2 linked regions of the Peribacillus simplex NBRC 15720 = DSM 1321 genome follow. The protein of the gene in region 1 binds, or shares a complex with, the protein of each later gene. Links are inferred from orthologs where the notes say so. Each region holds a gene or a part of one and is shown in the gene's direction. Other genes may lie near its edges.

The links.
Region 2: rplI (region 1) and rplD share a complex: the UniProt entries of both Bacillus subtilis proteins name them as parts of the 50S ribosomal subunit. The link is inferred for Peribacillus simplex NBRC 15720 = DSM 1321 from one-to-one orthologs.

The regions. Positions count from the first base shown.
Region 1 is NZ_CP017704.1:2,588,637-2,592,568, forward strand. Bases 481-3,480 are described here. They hold rplI (50S ribosomal protein L9), read left to right. Parts: upstream 481-1,755; coding sequence 1,756-2,205; downstream 2,206-3,480. Other genes in these bases: BS1321_RS12380 (DHH family phosphoesterase), read left to right, coding at 481-1,759; dnaB (replicative DNA helicase), read left to right, coding at 2,346-3,480. Also shown: more of BS1321_RS12380, read left to right, coding at 1-480; more of dnaB, read left to right, coding at 3,481-3,710. UniProt on the Bacillus subtilis protein: Binds to the 23S rRNA.
Region 2 is NZ_CP017704.1:2,437,590-2,440,990, reverse strand. What follows is about bases 1-2,935. They hold rplD (50S ribosomal protein L4), read left to right. Parts: upstream 1-1,123; coding sequence 1,124-1,747; downstream 1,748-2,935. Other genes in these bases: rplB (50S ribosomal protein L2), read left to right, coding at 2,058-2,888; rplW (50S ribosomal protein L23), read left to right, coding at 1,747-2,031; rplC (50S ribosomal protein L3), read left to right, coding at 469-1,098; rpsJ (30S ribosomal protein S10), read left to right, coding at 120-428. In the rest of the region: rpsS (30S ribosomal protein S19), read left to right, coding at 2,949-3,227; rplV (50S ribosomal protein L22), read left to right, coding at 3,245-3,401. UniProt on the Bacillus subtilis protein: One of the primary rRNA binding proteins, this protein initially binds near the 5'-end of the 23S rRNA. It is important during the early stages of 50S assembly.

The DNA.
Region 1 (3,932 bases):
TTTAAAGAAGGTAGGCGAGGAAGCGTTATTGGAAATGCCGATTGGGATCATGCTTTTTAATGAGGATTATTACATTGAATGGACCAATCCATTCCTGGCATCTTGTTTTAGTGAAGACTCCTTGGCAGGAAGATCGCTATACGATGTTGCGGACTCGATAGTACCGTTAATCAAGCAAGAGATCGAGACAGAGACGCTTACGCTCCATGATCGGAAATTCAAGGTGGTCCATAAGCGTGAGGAAAGGCTTCTTTACTTTTTTGATGTGACGGAGCAAGTGGAAATTGAGAAATTATATGAAGATGAGCGAACGGCAATTGCGATCATTCTTCTTGATAACTATGATGATTTGACACAGGGTATGGATGATCAGCGTAAAAGCAGCATTAACAGCTTGGTTACCTCACTTCTTGATAAATGGGCAAGGGATAATGGCGTTTTCTTTAAACGGGTTTCCTCGGAACGATTCATCGCTGTTTTTAATGAGCATATCCTTCAGCAGCTTGAAAAGGGGAAATTCTCGATTTTGGATGAAATCAGGGAAACGACGGCCAAGCAAAATGTACCATTGACCCTGAGCATCGGTGTCGGCTCAGCCGTGTCATCCTTGCCGGAACTAGGTACGCTTGCACAGTCCAGCTTGGATCTCGCTTTAGGACGTGGCGGTGACCAGGTAGCCATAAAGCAAGCGAATGGAAAAGTGAAATTCTATGGCGGCAAAACGAATCCGATGGAAAAACGCACGAGGGTCCGTGCCCGTGTGATTTCCCATGCATTGAAGGATATAGTCCTTGATAGCGATAAAGTCATTGTCATGGGCCATAAAAACCCGGATATGGACGCAATCGGTTCAGCGATCGGCATCTTGAAAGTTGCCCAAATGAATGAACGTGAAGGCTATATTGTCATTAACACCCAGCAGCTCGATAGCAGTGTCCTTCGATTAATGGAAGAGATCAAAAATAAAGAAGAACTGTATGCCCGGTTCATAACACCTGATGATGCATTTGAAATGATTACGGATGAGACCTTGCTGGTTGTGGTCGATACACATAAACCTTCCATGGTAATTGAAGAGCGGTTATTGAATAGGATCGATAAGGTTGTAGTCATAGACCATCATCGCCGGGGTGAGGAGTTCATCAAGAACTCATTGCTCGTCTATATGGAGCCATATGCATCTTCAACAGCAGAACTTGTAACCGAACTGCTTGAATATCAGCCGAAACGCTCAAAGATTGATATGCTGGAGTCGACGGCGCTTCTTGCAGGTATCATTGTCGATACGAAAAGCTTCACCTTAAGAACAGGTTCACGTACTTTCGATGCAGCCTCTTATCTAAGGGCGCATGGAGCTGATACGGTACTTGTCCAGAAATTCTTAAAAGAAGACGTGGACACCTATATCAAACGTTCGAAGCTCATTGAAGAAGTCATCTTTTATAAAAAGGGAATTGCCATTGCCGCGGCAAAAACCGATCAGGTTCATAATCAGGTGCTCATTGCTCAGGCTGCGGATACCCTATTGACCATGGATGGCGTTGTCGCTTCCTTTGTAATGGCTAAGCGATCTGATGATACAGTTGGCATAAGTGCCCGTTCTCTTGGTGATATAAATGTACAGGTGATCATGGAAATGTTGAATGGAGGCGGACATTTAACAAATGCAGCCACTCAACAGGTATGCTCCATTGATGAAGCCGAAAGTCGATTAAAAACAGCTATTGATGAATATTTAGAAGGGGGACAAAAAGAATGAGAGTAATATTTCTTAAAGACGTTAAAGGTAAAGGGAAAAAAGGGGAAGTTAAAAATGTTGCTGATGGTTATGCACATAATTTCCTGCTTAAACAAGGATTGGCCGTTGAGGCAAATAATACAAATGTAAAAACATTGGAAGCTCAGAAAAATAAAGAAGAATCACTTGCAGCAGAAGAGCTGCAGCATGCTGAAGAATTGAAAGTGCAGCTGGAGAAATTAACGGTTGAACTATCTGCCAAAGCCGGTGAGGGCGGGCGTTTATTCGGTTCCATCACGACTAAACAAATTGCATCAGAGCTTCAGAAAAAACACGGTATCAAGGTTGATAAACGTAAAATGGAGCTTGCTGACGGCATCCGTTCTTTAGGGCATACAAAGCTTCCAGTCAAGCTTCATCCTGAAGTCACTGCGACACTGACTGTGCATGTGAAAGAAATTAACTAATTTTAGTTGTTTCATATCTGTGAAAAATTGATAAAATAGAGATAGACGAAAAATGTGATTGGGCATGTTGTCCTTTCACTTTTTTCTTTTTTACTAGAAACATATAAAAGGTATCCTCTTAGAATGGGAGGTTTTAAGATATGATAGAACAATTTCAGGATAGGATTCCCCCTCAAAATATAGAAGCAGAACAAGCTGTACTAGGAGCCATTTTTCTTGAGCCCTCTTCATTGACCGTTACATCGGAAGTTTTGATTCCAGAGGATTTTTACAGAAGCTCTCATCAAAAAATCTTTAATGTGATGCTTAAGTTGAATGACGAAGGAAAAGCTGTCGACTTGATCACGGTGACAGAGGAACTGGCTGCGACAAAAAACCTTGAAGAGGTTGGCGGCGTTTCTTATTTAAGTGAATTGGCCGGATCGGTGCCAACCGCGGCCAATATTGAATATTATGCCCGCATTGTCGAGGAGAAGTCATTGCTGCGTCGTTTGATCAGGACAGCGACCAACATCGCTCAGGAAGGCTACAGTCGCGAGGACGAGGTCGAGGAGCTGCTCGGGGAAGCAGAAAAAACGATCATGGAAGTGGCCCAGCGTAAAAATTCCGGGTCTTTTCAAAATATTAAAGATGTATTGGTTGCGACGTACGATAACATAGAAGTTTTGACTACCCGTAAAGGGGATGTCACGGGAATACCGACAGGGTTTGCTGAACTGGATCGAATGACAGCAGGGTTCCAACGTAATGACCTCATTATAGTGGGTGCCCGTCCTTCAGTTGGTAAAACCGCTTTTGCATTGAATATCGCTCAAAACGTTGCGACCAAAACGGAGGAGAATGTAGCGATTTTCAGTCTTGAAATGGGTGCAGAGCAGCTCGTTATGCGTATGCTCTGTGCTGAAGGGAATATCAACGCTCAGAATTTACGGACAGGTTCCTTAACTGATGAGGATTGGCGTAAACTGACGATGGCGATGGGAAGCTTGTCAAATGCCGGCATTTATATCGATGATACGCCAGGTGTGAGGATTGGTGAAATCCGTTCAAAATGCCGTCGTTTGAAGCAGGAACATGGCCTTGGCATGATATTGATCGATTACCTGCAGTTAATTCAAGGCGATGGTCGTTCAGGCGACAACCGTCAGCAAGAGGTATCCGAGATTTCACGTTCACTCAAAGCGCTCGCCCGTGAACTTAAAGTGCCCGTCATCGCCCTTTCCCAGTTATCGCGGGGAGTGGAGCAGCGTCAGGATAAGCGCCCGATGATGTCTGATATCCGGGAATCCGGGAGTATCGAGCAAGATGCCGATATCGTCGCATTCTTATACCGTGATGATTATTATGATAAAGAATCCGAGAATAAAAATATCATCGAAATCATTATAGCGAAACAGCGTAATGGTCCAGTAGGCACGGTTTCGCTTGCCTTCGTAAAAGAATATAATAAATTCGTTAACCTTGAACGTCGCTTCGATGATGATTCGATGTCTCCCGGAGCATAGGGAACTGCCTGCCATTCATGCAATGGCGGGCCTTCTTTGTTTTGGGAAAAAGAAAGGGCCTTATGATAATAGAAAAAGAAATCAAAGGGTACAATAATGATTGACAATCCAAAACCCAATGTAAAACCGGAAAGAATTTTCTTATATTTACGAACGAAGTATTTATTGAAATGTGTATTGTTCGGATTTTGTATTGACTTCCAGTTTGGATTATTGATAAAA
Region 2 (3,401 bases), 150 kb from region 1 along the record:
TCTTTGACTGCGATGATATGGAAGGTTGCTGACACACCCGGCCGCTTTGCCATGGCGAGTGTGTGGGAAATTTCCATTGAGAAGGTCTATTTTAAAATAGGCGAAAAGGAGGGAAAATTATGGCAAAACAAAAAATTCGTATCCGTTTAAAAGCATATGATCACAGAATTCTTGATCAATCTGCTGAGAAAATTGTTGAAACTGCAAAACGTTCTGGTGCGGCTGTATCTGGTCCAATTCCATTACCTACTGAAAGATCGGTATATACGATCCTACGTGCGGTTCATAAATACAAAGATTCTCGTGAACAATTCGAAATGCGTACGCATAAACGTCTAATCGACATCGTTAATCCAACTCCACAAACAGTTGATTCATTGATGCGTTTAGATTTACCATCAGGCGTTGACATTGAAATCAAATTATAATTCATATAAATATGAACAATTACTCTAGGAGGTGTGACTTATGACCAAAGGAATCTTAGGAAGAAAAATCGGTATGACTCAAGTTTTTGCTGAAAACGGTGAACTTATTCCGGTAACAGTTATCGAAGCTGCTAATAACGTGGTTCTTCAAAAGAAAACTGTTGAAACTGATGGCTATGAAGCAGTTCAAGTTGGTTTTGAAAACAAACGCGAAAAGCTTTCTAACAAACCTGAAAAGGGCCATGTTGAAAAAGCAAATACTACTCCTAAGCGCTTCATTCGCGAATTCCGCGGAACGGATCTTACTGAATATGAGATCGGTCAAGAAGTCAATGTTAGTATTTTCGCTGAAGGCGATTTAGTAGATGTATCAGGAATTTCAAAAGGTAAAGGTTTCCAAGGCTCTATCAAGCGTCATGGACAATCTCGCGGACCTATGTCTCATGGTTCTCGTTACCACCGTCGCCCAGGTTCAATGGGTCCTGTAGCTCCAAACCGCGTATTCAAAGGTAAACTATTACCAGGACGTATGGGTGGAGAACAAATTACTGTTCAAAACTTAGCTATCGTTAAAGTTGATGTTGAACGCAACCTACTATTGATCAAAGGTAATGTACCTGGTGCTAGAAAAGCATTGATCAAAGTTAAAACTGCTGTTAAAGCAAAGTAATTTCTGAGAAAGGAGGAGCAATAGAATGCCAAAAGTTACATTGTTCAACCAAACAGGTTCACAAGTTGGAGACATCGAACTAAATGAATCCATCTTTGGTATCGAACCTAATAATCATGTATTATTTGAAGCAATCATCATGCAACGAGCTTCCTTACGTCAAGGAACTCATAAAGTTAAAAACCGTTCTGAAGTTGCAGGCGGTGGACGTAAACCTTGGAAACAAAAAGGAACTGGACGTGCGCGTCAAGGTTCTATCCGTTCTCCACAATGGCGTGGCGGTGGCGTTGTTTTTGGACCTACTCCAAGATCTTACGCTTACAAGCTACCTAAAAAGGTACGTCGTTTAGCTATTAAATCTGCATTGTCTGCAAAGGCATTGGAAGAGAACATTTTGGTACTTGAAAGCTTGTCTTTCGAAGCTCCAAAAACAAAAGAATTTGTAGCAGTACTTAAAAATCTTTCTGTTGATACTAAAACGTTAGTTGTTACTGACGGTTTAGATGAGAAAGTTGCTCTTTCTGCACGTAACATCCCTGGTGTTACTGTAGTTGAAGCTGTTGGTCTTAACGTTCTTGATGTTGTTTCACACAACAAATTGATCTTGACTAAATCAGCTGTCGAAAAAGTAGAGGAGGTGCTTGCATAATGGATGCACGCGATATCATTAAGCGCCCCGTAATCACTGAACGCTCTTCAGACGTAATGGCTGAAAAGAAATATACTTTTGAAGTTGATGTTAGAGCTAACAAAACTCAAGTTAAAGATGCTGTTCAAGAAATTTTCGGCGTTAAAGTTGAGAAAGTAAACATCATGAACTACAAAGGTAAATTTAAACGTATGGGCAAACATGCAGGCTATACTAACAAGCGCCGTAAAGCTATTGTTAAATTAACTGCTGACAGCAAAGAAATCGAGCTATTCGAAGCTTAATTCATTAGAGAAGGAGGGAAATACAAATGGCGATTAAGAAGTATAAACCTACCTCTAACGGTCGACGTAATATGACAACTTCGGATTTTGCTGAGATCACTACAGACAAACCGGAAAAATCATTACTTGCTCCTTTACACAGCAAAGGCGGCCGTAATAACCAAGGTAAGTTAACAGTTCGTCATCAAGGTGGCGGCCACAAGCGTCAATACCGTATCATCGATTTCAAACGGAATAAAGATGGTATACCAGGACGCGTTGCTACTATTGAGTACGATCCAAATCGTTCTGCAAACATTGCATTAATTAATTACGTTGATGGAGAAAAACGTTATATCCTAGCTCCGAAAAACCTAGAAGTAGGTTTGGAAATTATGTCAGGTCCAGAAGCTGACATTAAAGTGGGTAACGCTCTTCCTCTTATTAACATCCCAGTTGGTACAGTAATTCATAACATCGAACTTAAACCAGGAAAAGGTGGACAATTAGTCCGTTCAGCAGGAACATCTGCTCAAGTCCTTGGTAAAGAAGGTCGTTATGTACTTGTACGTTTAAACTCAGGTGAGGTTCGTATGATTCTTGCAACTTGCCGTGCTACTATCGGTCAAGTTGGTAATGAACAACATGAACTTATCAACATTGGTAAAGCTGGCCGTAACCGTTGGTTAGGTAAACGCCCAACAGTTCGTGGATCAGTAATGAACCCGAATGATCACCCACACGGTGGTGGTGAAGGTAAATCACCAATCGGACGTAAATCACCAATGTCTCCATGGGGTAAACCTACTCTTGGATTCAAAACTCGTAAGAAGAAAAATAAATCCGATAAATTTATCGTACGTCGTCGTAAAAAATAACGGGATTGAGCTACGGTTCATATATAGAACCGTAGAACAGTCACGAAGGGAGGTACTCGCATGGGTCGTAGCTTAAAAAAAGGGCCTTTTGTTGATGATCATTTATTGGTAAAAGTTGAAAAATTAAATGAAGCTGACAAGAAACAGGTAGTAAAAACTTGGTCTCGTCGCTCAACAATCTTCCCGCAATTCATCGGACACACAATCGCCGTTTATGACGGTCGTAAGCATGTGCCGGTTTATGTAACAGAAGATATGGTAGGTCACAAACTAGGCGAATTCGCGCCTACACGCACTTATAAAGGTCACGCAAGTGATGACAAGAAAACAAGACGTTAATGAGAGGAGGGCATCTCATGCAAGCTAAAGCTGTCGCTAAAACAGTTCGTATTGCTCCTCGTAAAGTGCGTTTAGTCGCAGATTTAATTCGAGGAAAACAAGTAGGTGAAGCAGTAGCGATTCTTCGCTTAACACCAAAATCTGCTTCTCCAGTCGTAGAAAAAATTCTGAAAT